Regions from separate parts of the Bradyrhizobium brasilense genome, predicted to be linked through region 4. Evidence: predicted binding sites of a transcription regulator. Region 4 holds the regulator's gene; each other region holds the start of a gene.
What was found. The regulator PhoB, encoded in region 4, activates phosphate uptake and scavenging genes when phosphate is short. The targets are predictions, from matches to a motif close to TGTCATNNANCTGTCAT.

Region 1: the regulator PhoB is predicted to act here: its motif matches at 1,567-1,583, upstream of QA635_RS24650 (DUF47 domain-containing protein).
Region 2: the regulator PhoB is predicted to act here: its motif matches at 2,066-2,082, upstream of QA635_RS18965 (OprO/OprP family phosphate-selective porin).
Region 3: the regulator PhoB is predicted to act here: its motif matches at 2,062-2,078, upstream of phnC (phosphonate ABC transporter ATP-binding protein).

What each region holds. Positions count from the first base shown of each region.
Region 1 is NZ_CP121669.1:5,220,992-5,225,190, forward strand. Features, by position in the region: gene QA635_RS24645 (inorganic phosphate transporter) at 1-783, opposite strand, end outside; gene QA635_RS24650 (DUF47 domain-containing protein) at 883-1,527, opposite strand; gene QA635_RS24655 (branched-chain amino acid ABC transporter permease) at 1,673-2,641, opposite strand; gene QA635_RS24660 (branched-chain amino acid ABC transporter permease) at 2,643-3,506, opposite strand; gene QA635_RS24665 (ABC transporter substrate-binding protein) at 3,571-4,199, opposite strand, start outside.
Region 2 is NZ_CP121669.1:4,066,529-4,070,727, forward strand. Features, by position in the region: gene QA635_RS18960 (winged helix-turn-helix transcriptional regulator) at 1-123, shown strand, start outside; gene QA635_RS18965 (OprO/OprP family phosphate-selective porin) at 406-2,004, opposite strand; gene QA635_RS18970 (DegQ family serine endoprotease) at 2,350-3,708, shown strand; gene QA635_RS18975 (replication-associated recombination protein A) at 3,705-4,199, shown strand, end outside.
Region 3 is NZ_CP121669.1:6,640,671-6,644,869, reverse strand. Features, by position in the region: gene QA635_RS31040 (DUF1045 domain-containing protein) at 1-149, opposite strand, end outside; gene QA635_RS31035 (alpha-D-ribose 1-methylphosphonate 5-triphosphate diphosphatase) at 159-1,331, opposite strand; gene QA635_RS31030 (transferase hexapeptide repeat family protein) at 1,328-1,993, opposite strand; gene phnC (phosphonate ABC transporter ATP-binding protein) at 2,205-3,020, shown strand; gene phnD (phosphonate ABC transporter substrate-binding protein) at 3,100-4,032, shown strand; gene phnE (phosphonate ABC transporter, permease protein PhnE) at 4,116-4,199, shown strand, end outside.
Region 4 is NZ_CP121669.1:1,094,037-1,098,235, forward strand. Features, by position in the region: gene pstA (phosphate ABC transporter permease PstA) at 1-523, shown strand, start outside; gene pstB (phosphate ABC transporter ATP-binding protein PstB) at 520-1,338, shown strand; gene phoU (phosphate signaling complex protein PhoU) at 1,444-2,160, shown strand; gene phoB (phosphate regulon transcriptional regulator PhoB) at 2,306-3,016, shown strand; gene QA635_RS04940 (GcrA family cell cycle regulator) at 3,258-3,770, opposite strand.

The DNA of each region.
Region 1 (4,199 bases), 4.1 Mb from region 4:
TTCGGCGCAGAAACCCTGCATCGGCGTCAGCTTGGTGATCCGCAGCCCCATGGTGCGCACGATCCGCCAGCCGCCCATCAGGGTACCCAGCGCCATCGCGCCCTGGCAGGCCAGCACCACCCAGAACGGAATTTCGAAGGTGTCGCCGAGATGGCCCTGCGAATAGAGCAGCACGGCGATGATGCCCATGGTCTTTTGCGCGTCGTTGCCGCCATGGCCGAGCGAATAGAGCGACGCCGAGGCGAATTGCAGGATGCGGAATGCGCGATCGACCGCGAACGGCGTCGAGCGCACCGAGAGCCAGGACACGATCGCGACCAGCACCAGCGCCAGCAGGAAGCCGACCAGCGGCGACAGCACGATCGCGAGCAAGGTCTTGGAGAGCCCGCTCCACACCGCCGCCGAAATCCCCGCCTTCGCCATGCCGGCGCCGACCAGGCCGCCGATCAGCGCGTGCGAGCTCGACGACGGAATGCCCAGCGCCCAGGTGATCACGTTCCAGACGATCGCGCCGACCAATGCTGCGAAGATCACGGTCGCATCCACCACCGACGGCTCGATGATCCCGGTGCCGATCGTGTTGGCAACGTGCAGGCCGAACACCAGGAACGCGACGAAGTTGAAGAACGCCGCCCAGAACACCGCATATTGCGGCCGCAGCACACGGGTCGAGACGATGGTCGCGATCGAGTTCGCGGCATCGTGCAGGCCGTTCAGGAAGTCGAACAGCAGCGCGACCGCGATCAGGATGGTCAGAATTGGAAGACCCAGCGTGGCGTCCACGTGATGCCCCGCTCTATTGTGCTTTGTTGAGCATGATCGCCGCGCAAACACTTCGCGTTTGTCGCAGGGAAAACCGCATCACACTTTTCCGGATCATGCTCAGACTTGCTCGATCACGATCGAGTTGATCTCGTTGGCGACGTCGTCGAAACGGTCGGCCACTTTCTCGAGATGGTCGTAAATCTCCGCGCCGACGATGTAGTCCATCGTGTTGGCGTCGCGGTGCTTCAGGAACAGCTCCTTGAGCCCGATATCCTGGAGATCGTCGACCCGGCCCTCGAGCTTGGTCAGTTCCTCGGTGATCTGGGTCAGCATCGAGACGTTGTGGCCGATCGACTGCAACAGGGGCAGCGCGCGGCCGACCAGATTGGCGCATTCGACGATCAGGCCGCCCATCTCGCGCATCGGCGGCTCGAACTCGCGCACCTCGAACAGCATGACCGCCTTTGCGGTCGCCTGCATCTGGTCGACCGCGTCGTCCATCGAGGTGATCAGGTTCTTGATATCGCCACGATCAAACGGGGTGATGAAGGTGCGGCGAACCGCGGTCAGGACCTCGCGGGTGACGCTATCGGCGTCGTTCTCGAACTGATTGACGCGCTGGCAAAAGACCGGAGTCTCCTCCCCGCCCTTCAGCATGTCCTGCAACGCCAATGCGCATTGCACGGAGGTCTGGGCGTGTCGGGCGAACAGGTCGAAAAACCGCTCTTCCTTGGGCAGGAAGGCGCGAAACCAGCGCAGCATGTCTCAGTTCCATCATTCCGGGACAGCCCTTTTAGCGACTGTCACAGAACTGTCATAGAGCATCTGGCGGGGAAAGCATCGGGATCGACCGCCCGAGCGGGCGGTCGTCCACCGCTATGTCGGCCGAAAGTCGCCGAGACCTGCCCTACAGCGACCGCCGCAACAAATGGGCCAGCTCACCGACCAGGCCGCGCCGGAACAGCAGCACGCAGGCCACGAAGATCACGCCCTGGATCACCGTCACCCACTGGCCGAAACCGGCGAGATATTGCTGCATGGCGATGATCACGAAGGCGCCGACCACCGGGCCGAAGATGGTGCCGAGACCGCCGACCAGCGTCATCAGTACGATTTCACCGGACATCGACCAGTGCACGTCGGTGAGCGAGGCATTCTGCGCCACGAACACCTTCAGCGAGCCGGCAAAGCCCGCCAGCGTGCCCGACAGGATGAAGGCGAGCAGCTTGTACTGGTCGGTCTTGTAGCCGAGCGAGATCGCCCGCGGCTCGTTCTCGCGGATCGACTTCAGCACCTCGCCGAACGGCGAGTTGATGGTGCGGTAGATCAGCAGGAAGCCGGCGAGGAAGCCGACCAGCACGACATAGTAAAGCACCAGCGGCTTCGAGAGATCGAAGATGCCGAGCAGGTGGCCTTGCGGAATGCCCTGGATGCCGTCTTCACCATGGGTGAACGGCGCCTGCAAATAGAGGAAGTAAAGCAGCTGCGACAGCGCCAGCGTGATCATCGAGAAATAGATGCCCTGCCGCTTGATCGAGATGTAGCCGGTGACCAGGCCGAGCAAGGCCGCGGCCGCGGTGCCGACCAGGATGCCGAGCTCCGGCGTCAGCCCCCACACCTTCAGCGCGTGGGCCGAGACGTAGCCGGCAGTGCCGAGGAACATCGCGTGGCCGAACGACAGCAGGCCGCCATAGCCGATCAGGAGGTTGAAGGCGCAGGCGAGCAGCGCGAAGCACAGCGCCTGCATGACGAAGAACGGATAGATCCCCGTCCACGGCACGATCGCCAGCAGCAGCGCCATCGCGGCGAATACGATCATCTCGTCGCGCATCGCGCGCGGCGTGATCGGAAGTGTATCGTCGGTCAATGCTGACATATCAAGCCGCCCGTCCCGTCAGTCCCGTTGGCTTCACCAGCAACACCACCACCATCAGGACAAACACCACGGTGTTGGAGGCCTCGGGATAAAAATACTTGGTCAGTCCCTCGATCACGCCGAGCGCGAAGCCGGTGATGATCGAGCCCATGATCGAGCCCATGCCGCCGATCACGACCACCGCGAACACCACGATGATGAGATCGGCGCCCATCAGCGGGCGGACCTGGTTGATCGGCGCCGACAGCACGCCGGCAAGCGCGGCAAGACCGACGCCGAGCCCGTAGGTCAGCGTGATCATGCGCGGCACGTTGATGCCGAACGCGCGCACCAGCGTCGGGTTCTCGGTCGCGGCGCGCAGGTAGGCGCCGAGCTGCGTCTTCTCGATCAGGAACCAGGTGGCAAGGCACACCACGAGCGAGAAGATGACGACCCAGCCGCGATAGATCGGCAGGAACATGAAGCCGAGATTGACGCCGCCCTTGAGCTGATCCGGGATCGAGTAAGGCAGGCCCGAGGAGCCGAAATAGTTCTGGAACACGCCCTGCACGATCAGCGCGATGCCGAAGGTCAGCAGCAATCCGTAGAGATGGTCGAGGCCGGTCAGCCATTGCAGCATGGTCCGCTCGAGGATCATGCCGAAGATGCCGACCACGACGGGTGCGATGATCAGCGCCCACCAGTAATTGATGCCGCCCAAATTGAGCAGGAAATACGCCACGAAGGCGCCCATCATGTAGAGCGCGCCATGCGCGAAATTGATGATGTTGAGCATGCCGAAGATGACGGCGAGCCCCAGACTGAGCAGCGCGTAAAACGAGCCGTTGATCAGTCCCACCAGAAGCTGTGCGTAGAGAGCCTGCATCGAATGAGCTTTCGCTAGATAGATGAAGCCCGCCGGCCACGCGCATGGCCGGCGGGCATGATCGTCACTTCTTCAGAAGCGCGCAGGCGCTCTTGTCGAGCGGCGTGAAGGCCTGGTTGCCCGGCACGGTGCCGACCAGCTTGTAGAAGTCCCACGGTCCCTTGGACTCCGAAGGCTTCTTCACTTCGAACAGATAGGCGTCGTGGGTGACGCGGCCGTTGGCCTCGACCTCGCCCTTGCCGAACAGCGGATCGTCGGTCGGGATCGTCTTCATCTTCGCGACCACTTTGGCGCCGTCATGCGGATTGCCGCCGAGCGCTTCCAGCGCCTTGAAGTAATGCATGAGACCCGCATAGACGCCGGCCTGCACCATGGTCGGGGGCGCGCTGTTCTTCATCCGCTCCGAGAAGCGCTTGGAGAAGGCGCGGGTCTTGTCGTTGAGGTCCCAGTAGAACGTCTCGGTGAAGTTGAGGCCCTGCGCGGTCTCGAGCCCGATCGCCTTGACGTCGGTGAGGAACAGCAGCAGCGCCGCGAGCTTCTGGCCACCCTTGACGATGCCGAACTCGGCCGCCTGCTTGATCGAGTTGGTGGTGTCGCCGCCGGCATTGGCGAGGCCGATGATCTTGGCCTTGGAAGCCTGGGCCTGCAGCAGGAAGGAGGAGAAGTCAGCGGTGTTGAGCGGATGCTTGACGC
Region 2 (4,199 bases), 3.0 Mb from region 4:
CTCGGCGAGAGCCTGCGCCCGGTGATCGATATTCTGAAAGCCTGGGGCGAGGGCCATCAGGAGCGGCTGTCCTGCGCGCCGGCGCCGGAGGTCATTGTGAAGAAGTCGAAGCGCGCGGCCTGAAAGCATGTTCGCGCGACGCGCTCCGCTTCACCTCGCCCCGCGTGCGGCAGGGCAATCGCATATGGAATGAACCGATTCTTCCGCACCGTCATGGCCGGGACAAGCCCGGGCATGACGAATTTGTGGAGCGACCGAGCTCATATGCGATAGCCCTGCCCGCAAGCGGGAGAGGGAACGCAGTTTCGATGCCGGTACGGCTCGATGATTTCAAGCATTTCAGAGCAACAAAAACGGCCGGAGCAATGCCTCGGCCGTTTGCCGTCGACGACAGATCAGCTCGTCTCAGAACGCAACCTGCGTACGCAGCGCGACCGCGTCGAACTTCGATCCGACGTCCGCAGCCGAGGTCGCCGAGGCCTGCTTGGCGATATCGCCGTGCAGATAGTTCAGCATGAAGCGGACGTTGTTGTTGACGTACCAGTTCAGCGCGGCGGTGTAGACGGTCTGCCGTCCACCCGCGATGCCGACCGCCTGCGCGATCTGATCGTTGAGGTCCATCGTGCTGACGCGGCCGGCGATTTCCCAGGCGCCCCAGCCGCCGCCGGCGAGCGAGAACGGATCATGCGGCTTGATCCCGCTATAGGAGGCCGTCGCCGGGTTGTAGGCGTGGTTCTCGCCGGTCAGCACATAGCCGACCTGCGCGTAACCGCCGTCGAACTTCAGGCTCGGCGCGCCGAACGGCGGCAGTCCGGTGTTCGCGGAGCGATCGACATTGAACCAGTAATATTCGCCCTGCGCGATGAACGGGCCATAGGTCGCTGCCGCTTCGACGCCGTAGACCTGCGCGCCGGAGACGTTGGCGATCGCACCGGTCGAGATCAGCGTGGTTGGATCGATGCGCAGCTCGGGCCGGTCGCTGAGCGTGAGCGTCTGCGCCTGCGTGAGCTGGTTGCGCGGCGGCTGCACCAGCCATTCCGCATCGGCGCCGATGTGCACCGAATAGTTCTTGCCGCTGATCGGATTGCCGGCGACGCGGATGACGCCGCCATACTGCTCGGACGTGCCGGCGGGCGAGGCGGAGGACGCAGAGTGGATGGCGCCCGACGTCGGTCCGGTGACATAGCCGCCGATCCAGAACTGGTCGTTCCACCAGCGGGTGCCGGCGGCCGAACGGAAGTCACCGGCGGCGATGTTCTGGGCGATGATGCCGACCGAGGCGCGCTCCATGAACAGGATGTCGTTGGAGCTGGTCGCTTCGTCGAGTGTCCACGGCACGTCCATGATGCCGCCTTCGATCGCCATCTTGCCGCCGAACGGCTTGAAGCCGGTGTAGCTCAGATACGCGTTCTCGATGCCTGAGGTGCCGCCGCCGGGCAGCGATCCCGGCGCCGCGCCGCCGAAGCCGTCGGACGAGCCGCCGAAATCGTAGATCAGCGAGTAATTCCAGTCACCGAAGAACTTGCCGACGATGCCGATGCGCGCGCGGCGGACGTTCTCGCCGCTGTCGAGCTTCTGCGGTGAGGTGCCTGCGGTGTTCGGGCGATAGTCGTAGCCGCCGACATCCCAGTGCACGCGGCTCGTGATCGCAACGCAGTTCTGTTCGTCCGCGGTGCAGATCGTCGGCCGGTTGTTCGGCATCGTCACCACGACGCCGGACGGCGCGACCGGGCCCTTCACCGGGATCGCGGCGTTGGCGGTCGCCACCCGCGCGGCCTTGGCATCCGCCGCCTTCGCATTGGCGTTTGCGCTGGCTGCGCTTGCGGTATTGGCGTTGGTCTGCTTCTGCAGTTTGTCGAGCTTCTGCTCGAGCATCTTCAGCTGCTGCTTCAGCAGCGCGATCTCCGCATCGCTGCCGCCTCCGGCCGATTGCGAATAGGCCGGCGAGGCGGCAAGCGCACCTGCCAGGCCTATGGCGATTGCACTGACTTTTGTTGCACCCATTGTGCACCCCTGTTGTGTTTGAATTCCCCACTCACTCACTGAACGGTCCTAGGAGCGTATCGTGACTGACGCACGACAGTGCTTCCGGGCATCGCAGTTCCGCTTGTGGTCCGCAGGCAACAAGCGGAGCGGCGCAGTGAGATGACAGCCATCATAGAAGCTTGGCGGCGCGCTTCAACGCGGCCGCTGCGGGTTGTGCACCGGTACGGCGGGGGGCCAGTTATCCGGCCGGGCGCCCTTCAATTGCCCGGCGAACACGCCTATATTCCGGCGTTTCCACGAGAGGTGAGAATGCTCCGACCTGTCCGCTTTGCTGCCGTATCCGCTCTGTGCACGTTGGCCTTCATGGGGAATCTTTCCGCAGCCGCGGCCCAGGACCGCCGCGTGCCGTCCTCGCAGGCCGAGCTGCAATTGTCCTATGCGCCGATCGTGCAGCGGGTGCAGCCGGCGGTGGTCAATGTCTACGCCGCCAAGACCGTGCAAAACCGCAATCCATTCCTGGACGACCCGATTTTTCGCCGCTTCTTCGGCGTGCCGGGACAGCAGCCCGAGCAGATGCAGCGCTCGCTCGGCTCCGGCGTGATGGTCGACGGCTCCGGCCTCGTAGTCACAAACAATCACGTGATCGAGGGCGCCGATCAGGTGAAGGTCTCGCTCGCCGACAAGCGCGAATACGAGGCCGAGATCGTGCTGAAGGACAGCCGTACCGACCTCGCGGTGCTGCGCCTGAAGGACACCAACAAGGAGAAGTTCGCGACCCTCGACTTCGCCAATTCCGACCAACTGCAGGTCGGTGACGTCGTGCTCGCGATCGGCAATCCGTTCGGCGTCGGCCAGACCGTGACGCACGGCATCATCTCGGCCCTGGCGCGCACTCAAGTCGGGATCACGGATTATCAATTCTTCATTCAGACCGACGCCGCGATCAATCCCGGCAATTCCGGCGGCGCGCTGGTCGACATGACCGGCCGGCTCGCCGGCATCAACACTGCGATCTTCTCGCGCTCCGGCGGCTCGCAGGGCATCGGCTTTGCGATCCCCGCCAACATGGTGCGCGTCGTGGTGGCCTCCGCCAAGAGCGGCGGCAAGAATGTGAAGCGGCCATGGCTCGGCGCGCGGCTGCAGGCGGTGACGCCGGAGATTGCCGAGACGCTCGGGCTGAAGCTGCCGTCTGGCGCGCTGGTCGCCAACGTCGCGCCGAACAGCCCGGCGGCGAAGGCGGGCCTGAAGCTCTCTGACCTGATCGTCGGGATCGACGGCACGCCGATCGACGATCCCAACGCGTTCGACTACCGCTTCGCGACCCGTCCGCTCGGCGGCAACGCGGAGATCGAGGTGCAGCGCGCCGGCAAGCCGGTGAAGCTCACCATACCGCTGGAGACCGCGCCCGACACCAACCGCGACGAGATCGTGCTGACCGCGCGCTCGCCGTTCCAGGGCGCGAGGGTCGCCAACATCTCGCCGGCGCTGGCCGACGAACTGCATCTCGACGCCGGTGCCGAGGGCGTGGTGGTGACTGATCTCGCCGGTGACGGCACCGCGGCCAATGTCGGCTTCCAGAAGGGCGACATCATCCTCGCGGTCAACAACGAGAAGATCGTGCGGACCAGCGACCTCGAGAAGGCATCGAAGACGGGGACGCGGGTCTGGCGCATCACGCTGGTGCGCGGCGGCCAGCAGATCAACGTGACGCTCGGCGGATGAGCCCCAAGCGACCGCGAGAGGCCGGCAACCTCTTTGCTGCGGCGGGGATGGAGCAGGACGCGCCGCACCCGCTGCCGGACCGGCTGCGTCCGCGCACGCTGGCCGATGTCGTCGGCCAGGATCACATCCTCGGCCCTGACGGCGCGCTGACGCGGATGCTGGAGACGCGCACGCTGGGCTCGCTGGTGTTCTGGGGACCGCCCGGCACCGGCAAGACCACGGTGGCGCGGCTTCTGGCCGACGCCACCGAGCTGCATTTCGAGCAGATCTCCGCGGTGTTCTCCGGCGTCGCCGATCTCAAGAAGGCGTTCGATGCCGCGCGTACCCGCCGCGAGACCGGCAAGGGCACGCTGCTGTTCGTCGACGAGGTGCATCGTTTCAATCGCGCGCAGCAGGATTCCTTCCTGCCCGTGATGGAGGACGGCACGGTGGTGCTGGTCGGCGCCACCACGGAGAACCCGTCCTTCGAGCTCAACGCGGCGCTTCTGTCG
Region 3 (4,199 bases), 3.4 Mb from region 4:
ATCTCGCGCCAGTCCGGCGTGACGCCTTCGGGAAACGGCAGGTCGTCGCCCGACACCGCATCGTAGCCGAGCAACGTCGAACCGAAGCGGTGCAGGACGCTGTCGGGTGACGGCGCATAATAGATCGCGTAGCGCGGAGTGCTGGCCATGGGACTGGGCTACGCCGCCGCAACCGTCTTGCGCGGCGCGAGCGAATGAACGAGGCAGCTCGCGTCCGCCAGGTGCACCAGCCGTCCGGCCGCTATCACGGCGACGATGCGCGGCCGCAGCGGCACCTTGTCGTCGACGACGATGATGTCGGCACGGCGGCCCGCGGCGAGCACGCCGCGGTCGGCGAGCCCGGCCGCGCGGGCCGGCGCCGACGAGATCAGGTCCCACGCCCTGGCGAGCGGCAGGATGCCATCGGCGACGAGACGGAACGCCGCGAGCAGCTGCGCCGGATAGTAATAGTCCGACGCCAGCACCGAGCAGAGGCCCTGTGCGATCATGTCGGATGCCTTGGTCCAGCCGGTGTGGCTGCCGCCGCGCACCACATTGGGCGCACCGAACACGATGAAATCGCCCGCCGCCGCAGCATCGCGCGCGGTCTCCTCGTTGACAGGGAATTCGGCGATCGTAGCGCCCAGCACACGAAACTCCTGGCGCATCGCCGGGCTGTTGTCGTCGTGCGAGAGCATGCGGATATCGGCCGCGCGCGCGGCGGCGGCCAGTCGCGCGATCGAGGCGGGCACCTCGGGGCGGCGCGCCACGATCCGGTCGAGCATGTCGTTGACGGCCTCGACGGAGAGCCCGGTGCGCTCGGCCAGCTGGTTGCGCTTCTTCGGCTTGACGTTGCTGTGGTCGTTGAAGGCGAACAGATCGATGCGGCCTTCACCGAGCCATTGAATGATCTCGGCCTCGGCCTCGAGATTGTGGGTCTCGTGACGTAGGTGGAAGCGGGTGTCGGCGGCGAGCTGCGGCCGCAGCGCCTCGATCGCATCGAGCAGCTTGCGCGCATTCTCCGCGCTGCGCAGGCCGGGCTCCCACGACCAGGTCGTGCCGTGGAACACGGTGGTGATGCCGTTGGCGATCGCCTGCCGGTCGCTGTCGATCAGCGCCACGTCGGTCGGGAAGTCGACGCCGGGGCGCGGCATCATCTGCCGCTCGAACGCATCGCCGTGCAGGTCGATGATGCCGGGCAGCACCAGGAGGCCACTGGCATCGATGTGAAGCGCGGCGCGCCCCTGCTCGGCGTCGAGCGCGCCGATGTCGCGACCAGCGGTCCGCAGCGAGGTCTCGACCAAGGCGCCGTCAACCAGCGTGCGCCCGCCCTCGATGAAAATGTCCGTCACGATGCGGCGCTCCGTTGTTTGTTCTGTGATTGGGATACGGCCTCGGCCTCGTACTTGTCGAGGAATTCCTCGACCGCGAGCTTGCGAAAGTCGGGCAGGACGCGGCGGAGCGTCTCGTGATCCCAGTCCCACCATGCGAGCGCGGCGAGGCGGTCGGCGATCGTCTCGGAGAAGCGCCGCTTCACGGGCCGCGCCGGATTACCGGCAACGATGGTGTATGCGGGAACGTCCTTGGTCACGATCGCGCCGGCGGCGACGACAGCGCCGGTTCCGATGTTCCGTCCTGGTAACAGGATCGCACCGTGCCCGATCCAGACGTCATGGCCGATATGCACGTGATGCGCACGTCGCCAGTTGAAGAAGTCGGTGTCGTCGCTCTCTCCGGGGAAATACGCGCTGGCGCGGTAGGTGAAATGCGCTTGAGTCGCGCGATGCATCGGGTGGTTGCCGGGGTTGATGCGAGTCATCGCCGCGATCGAGCAAAACTTGCCGATCGAGGTGTAGGTGATCTGGCTGTCGTTCACGACGTAGGAATAGTCATCCATGCTGACTTCAAGCAGGATCGTGCGCGCGCCGACCTCGGTATATTTGCCGAGCTTGCTCTCACGGACCGACGCGGTCGGGTCGACGGTCGGCACAACCGAGAGTGTTTTTCCGGCCATCAGGGCCTCCGCAAATCTTCAAGAATCTTGGGCTTCCGGGGGATGCGCGCTCGTCATCGGGATGCTTGATGACAACATCATGACGTTGCGATGACGGCAAGGGAGCGACAAGGGAGGGGTGTGGACGATCGCCGCACCGCAGCGCTGTCGTCACATAACTGTAAAACGCCGGGGATAGCGATGGCCCAACGAGGCGCGGTTGGAGCATTACATGCTGGTGGTGGAAGGTTTGACGTGCCGTTTCGGCACGAAAGCCGCAGTCGACAACGCGTCCTTTTCGATCGCGCCGGGCAGCTTTGTCGGCGTGATCGGCCGCTCGGGTGCCGGCAAGTCGACGCTGCTGCGGATGATCAACCGTCTCGCCGATCCGACCTCCGGCCGTATCCTGTTCGAAGGCACCGACGTCACCGCGTTGCGCGGCAAGGAACTGCGGCGGTGGCGCGCGCGCTCGGCGATGATCTTCCAGCAGTTCAATCTGGTCGGCCGCCTTGATGTGCTGACCAATGTGCTGATGGGCCGGCTGGCCCAGATTCCGTCATGGCGCTCGCTGGCGCAGGTCTGGCCGGAGCAGGACAGGGCGCTGGCGCTGTCGGCGCTCGAGCAATTCGACATTGCCCAGCTCGCGGCACAGCGCGCCGACCAGCTCTCCGGCGGCCAGCAGCAACGCGTCGCGATCGCGCGCGCGCTGGTGCAGGAGCCCGACATCATTCTCGCCGACGAGCCGATCGCCTCGCTCGATCCGCGCAACACCAAGATCGTGATGGACGCGCTGCTGCGCATCAACAAGCATTTCGGCATCACGGTGCTTTGCAATCTGCACTCGCTCGACCTGGCGCGGACCTATTGCGACCGCCTGGTCGGCATGGCCGCGGGTCGCGTGGTGTTCGATGGCGCACCCGCGGCGCTCACCGACCATATCGCCCGCGAGCTCTATGACCTCGAGGCCAATGACGTCATCGGCGCAGCACCGCTGCCCGCGCCCGACGGTGCAACTGCGCCGGCACTCGGCACCGCAGCCGCGGCCTGAGCGTCGCGCATTTTTCAATCTGGGAGGCCGGGCATTTTGCCCGGCCAACAGGTGCAACTACAACAAAAGAGGGGTAGTCATGTTCACTCGTCGCATCATTCTGGCTGGCGCCGCCGCGCTGGCATTTGCCGGTTCGGCCTCCGCGCAGGACTGGAAGGCAAAGTATCCGGAGCTCACCTTCGCGGTGGTGCCGGCCGAAAACGCCTCCGGCGTCACCGAGCGCTGGACGCCGTTCGTGGCGTATCTGTCGAAGGAGCTCGGCGTGAAGGTCACACTGCGCATCGCCAACGACTACGCGGCCGTCATCGAAGGCCAGCGCGCCGGCAACATCCAGATCGCCAGCTACGGCTCGGCCTCGTTCTCGCGCGCGCGCCTGACCGGCGTCAAGACCGACGCGTTCGCCAACGATATGAACGCCGACGGTTCGACCGGCTATTACTCGGTGTTCTTCGTCAAGGCGTCGAGCCCGTACAAGACCGTCGAGGACCTGAAAGGCAAGAATCTCGGCCTGGTCGATCCGAACTCGACGTCCGGCAACAACGTGCCGCGCTTCGAACTCAACAAGATGGGCATCGCGAACGCCGAAGGCTTTTTCGGCAAGGTCGTGTTCACCGGCAGCCACGAGAACGCCGTCCTGGCGCTGTCGCAGGGAACCGTTGATGTGGCCGCCAACCAGTGGACCAACGAGGACGATTCCACGCTCGCCCAGATGCTGACCAAGGGCATGCTGAAGAATGCCGACGGCTCGGCGATGAAGAAGGATGATTTCCGCATCATCCACAAGTCGGCGCTGATCATCAACGGCCCCTATGCGTACAACACCGATCTTCCGGAGGACCTGAAGGCTGCGATCGCAAAGGCCTTCTTCGACGCGCCGACCAAGGACAAGGCCGCCTTCGACCGTCTGTCGGACGGTCAGAAGAAGGGCTTCCATCCCGCCACCACCAAGGATTGGGACGGCACCATCGAGCTGATCAAGTTCGTCGACGGTTTGCGCAAGAAGGCGAGCTGATCGCACGCCTGACGTCACGAGGGCCGGGCGTATAGCCCGGCCCTTTCTCTCCACTCAACTCCGAACCGGACTGGCACGCGTCGATGGCGACCGCCGTATCCATTCTTCCAGCGCAGCAACTGGCGACGCTGGAGGACGCCTACCGCAAGTCCGTCGCACGCAAGCGG
Region 4 (4,199 bases):
CATCAACGACATCCTGCTCAGCGCGCCCTCGATCATCATCGGCCTGTTCATCTATGGTGCGGTGGTGGTGCCGATGCGCGGCTTCTCTGCGATCGCAGGCAGCCTTGCGCTCGCGGTGATCGTGATCCCGGTCGTGCTGCGCACCACCGAGGACATGCTGCTCTTGGTGCCCAATCCGCTGCGCGAGGCCGCCTCCGCGCTCGGCCTGCCGCGTTCGCTGGTGATCAAGCGGATCGCTTATCGTGCTGCGCGATCGGGTCTGATCACCGGTGTGCTGCTGGCGACCGCCCGCGTCGCCGGCGAGACCGCGCCGCTGCTGTTCACCGCGCTGTCGAACCAGTTCTTCAGCCTGGATCTGACCAAGACGATGGCCAACCTGCCGGTGACCATCAATAACTTCGTGCAGAGCCCCTACGCCTACTGGAAAGAGCTGGCGTGGAGCGGTGCGCTGCTCATCACATTCACCGTGCTCGCGTTGAATATCGGCGCGCGTATCCTTGGTGCCGAAAGGGCCGCAAAATGACCGAGCTTTCCGTCTCCACGACTGCCGCAGGCCACATTCCGCAGGTTCCGCTGCCGGAAGCGCCGCCGAAAGTCACGGTGCGCAATCTCAACTTCTATTACGGCGAGCACCACGCGCTGAAGAACATCAACCTGACGCTCGGCACCAACCGCGTCACGGCGTTCATCGGCCCGTCCGGCTGCGGCAAGTCGACCCTGCTGCGCATCTTCAACCGGATGTACGACCTGTATCCGGGCCAACGCGCGGTCGGCCAGCTGATGCTGGACCAGACCAACATTCTCGACCCCAAGCTCGACCTCAACTTGCTGCGCGCGCGGGTCGGCATGGTGTTCCAGAAGCCGACGCCGTTCCCGATGACGATCTACGAGAACATCGCCTTCGGCATCCGCCTCTACGAGAAGATCTCGAAGTCCGAGATGGACGACCGGGTCGAGAAGGCGCTGCGCGGCGGCGCGCTGTGGAACGAGGTCAAGGACAAGCTGAACGCCTCCGGCCTGTCGCTCTCCGGCGGCCAGCAGCAGCGCCTGTGCATCGCGCGCACCGTGGCGGTGCGCCCCGAGGTGATCCTGTTCGACGAGCCGTGCTCGGCGCTCGACCCGATCTCGACCGCCAAGGTCGAGGAACTGATCCAGGAGCTCTCCGAGGACTACACGATCGCGATCGTCACCCACAACATGCAGCAGGCGGCGCGCGTCTCCGACAAGACCGCCTTCATGTATCTCGGCGAGCTGATCGAGTTCGACGACACCAACAAGATCTTCACCTCACCGAGCGATCGGCGCACCCAGGACTACATCACCGGCCGGTTCGGTTGACCGGCGCATGATCCGGAAAAGTGGAAACCGGTTTCCGATCAGGTCATGCTAAAATTCAGGACACGAAACCATGATCCCCGGGATCATGGTTGAGGGAGACAAGCGATGGCTTCTGAACATACCGCCAAGGCATTCGACAGCGACCTGCAGGAGTTGACCCGCCTGGTCGCCGAGATGGGCGGCCTGGTCGAACGGATGATTACCGAGTCGGTCGACGCGCTGATCCGTCGCGACGTCGCGCTCGGCAAGCGCGTGGTCGCCGCCGACATCGAGATCGACAATCTGCAGCGCAACATCGAAGAGCGCGCGGTGCTGACGATCGCGCGCCGCCAGCCAATGGCGATCGACCTGCGTGAGATCGTCAGCGCGATGCGCGTCGCCACCGATCTCGAGCGGATCGGCGACCTCGCCAAGAACATGGGCAAGCGCGTCGCGGCGCTGGAGAGCGATTTCCAGCCGCTGAAGCTGATCCGCGGCCTCGAGCACATGACCGACCTCGTGCTGTCGCAGGTCAAGTCGGTGCTCGACGCCTATGCCGCGCACGACCTGCCGGCGGCGATGAACGTCTGGAAGGGCGACGAGGAGGTCGATGCGATCTGCACCTCGCTGTTCCGCGAACTGCTCACCTACATGATGGAAGATCCGCGCAACATCTCGTTCTGCATCCATCTGATGTTCTGCGCCAAGAACATCGAGCGGATCGGCGATCACGCCACCAATATCGCCGAGACCGTGTTCTACATGATCGAGGGCCAGCAGATCACCGACAAGCGCCCGAAGGGCGACATGACCACTTTTGCCACCACGGTGCCGGGCAACTGAGGCATGATCGGCAAGCACGGAACCGGCAAGAGCGAAACTGGATGATCCTCGCGACAAATCGTTTCCGCGGGGACTATGCTCAAGGAAGTAAGCGTTTCGGTTTGCGTCTGGGCAACGGATCACCACAGAGAAAGAACTTAAACCGATGAGCGCACGCATTCTGGTAGTCGAAGACGAGGAAGCGCTGACGACGCTGTTGCGCTACAATCTCGATGCGGAAGGCTACGATGTCGAGACGGTGGGGCGCGGCGACGATGCGGATACAAGGCTGAAGGAGCGCGTTCCCGACCTCGTGGTGCTGGACTGGATGCTGCCGGGCCTGTCCGGCATCGAACTGTGCCGCCGCCTGCGGGCGCGGCCCGAGACCAAGCAGCTTCCGATCATCATGCTGACCGCGCGCGGCGAGGAAAGCGAGCGCGTGCGCGGGCTTGCCACCGGCGCGGACGATTACATCGTCAAGCCGTTCTCGGTGCCGGAGCTGCTGGCGCGGGTGAAGGGCCTGTTGCGCCGCGCCAGCCCGGAGCGGCTTGCGACCGTGCTGACCTACGGCGACATCGAGCTCGACCGCGAGAAGCGCCGCGTGGCGCGCTCGGGCCGTCCGATCGATCTCGGGCCGACCGAGTATCGCCTGCTCGAATTCTTCCTCGAGCATCCCGGCCGCGTGTTCAGCCGCGAGCAACTGCTCGACAGCGTCTGGGGCCGCGACATCTACATCGATGAGCGTACCGTCGACGTGCATATCGGCCGCCTGCGCAAGCTGCTCAATCCGGGCCGCGAGCAGGATCCGATCCGCACCGTGCGCGGCGCCGGCTACGCGCTCGACGACCGCTTTGCCAAGGCCGAGCCGCAGCCGTAACGGCCATGCGGCATTCATAAACCGCAACACGGCGTCGTCCCGGCGAAAGCCGGGACCCATACGCCGCGGCCAGCGCAATCGGCACGCGGCCAGACGGCTTTCTAACAACACGCATTAGTGGTTATGGGTCCCGGCTTTCGCCGGGACGACGCCGGTGATGTAATGGGCTACGCATCACACAAAAAAATCCCCGCTTTCGCGGGGATTTGTTTTTGAGGTCTTCCGTCGTTTTCCCGAGTGCTCACTTGATCTGCGGTTTCGCCGACGGCCGGCGGCGATCGGCGGCGGGCTGGTAGGCGACGCGCGAGTGATGCGCGCAATAGGGCAGGCCGGCGAGCGCCTTTCCGCCGCAGAAGAAGAATTCCGGGCTCGAGGGATCGCCGACCGGCCAGTGACAGGTGGCCTCGTTGAGCTCGAGCAGCGACAGCCGCTGGCTCATCGGCACCACATTGTCGTAGGAGATCGGATCGGGCTCCATCTCGACCTCGAAGGCGTGCGCCAGCGCGGTGTTGCCCCGCGAAACCGGACGCGTCACCCGCATCATGTGCTGGGCCGGGCGGGCCTTGCGCTGACGCGGCGCGGCCGTGGAGGGTGCCTTGGCGCGGCCGGAGAGGCCGAGCCGATGCACTTTGCCGATCACGGCGTTTCGCGTCACATTGCCAAGTTCCGCCGCGATCTGGCTGGCCGACAGGCCGGACTCCCAGAGCTTCTTCAGCTGCTCGACGCGATCGTCGGACCAGGTCAATACAGTCATCGCATTCTTCCCTTCGCGTAGCGCCGGCCAATCATTGGAGCGGCGCTGCGAGCCAATCTGGACAAATATCCCTGCGGCCAGAATCCCTTAGCCCTCGCCGGGCACGGTGTTGCGCCCGAACGTTTACGCGAGACACAAAGGCTACTTAGAGGGTCCAGTACCGCCGCACGAGATGTCGTACCCGACAGGCCAAACGCTACAATATGGCGTGACTCTGGCGCAAGAGTCCGCGGTCGTGCGTCCACATGTTCCCGCACAGTTAAGCATCGCGATGAGGCTTTTCCACCGCACCGGAATGCTCCGGATTGCGCTCGTTTCGCATTGCAGGAAGGCCACTTCGTGGCGATTGACACCTACCGACCGCAGCATAGAATGCCCGCCACGTGCCGCCCGCAAAGGCGGCCGTTTTGTTTTCCGAAGCTGGCCGTT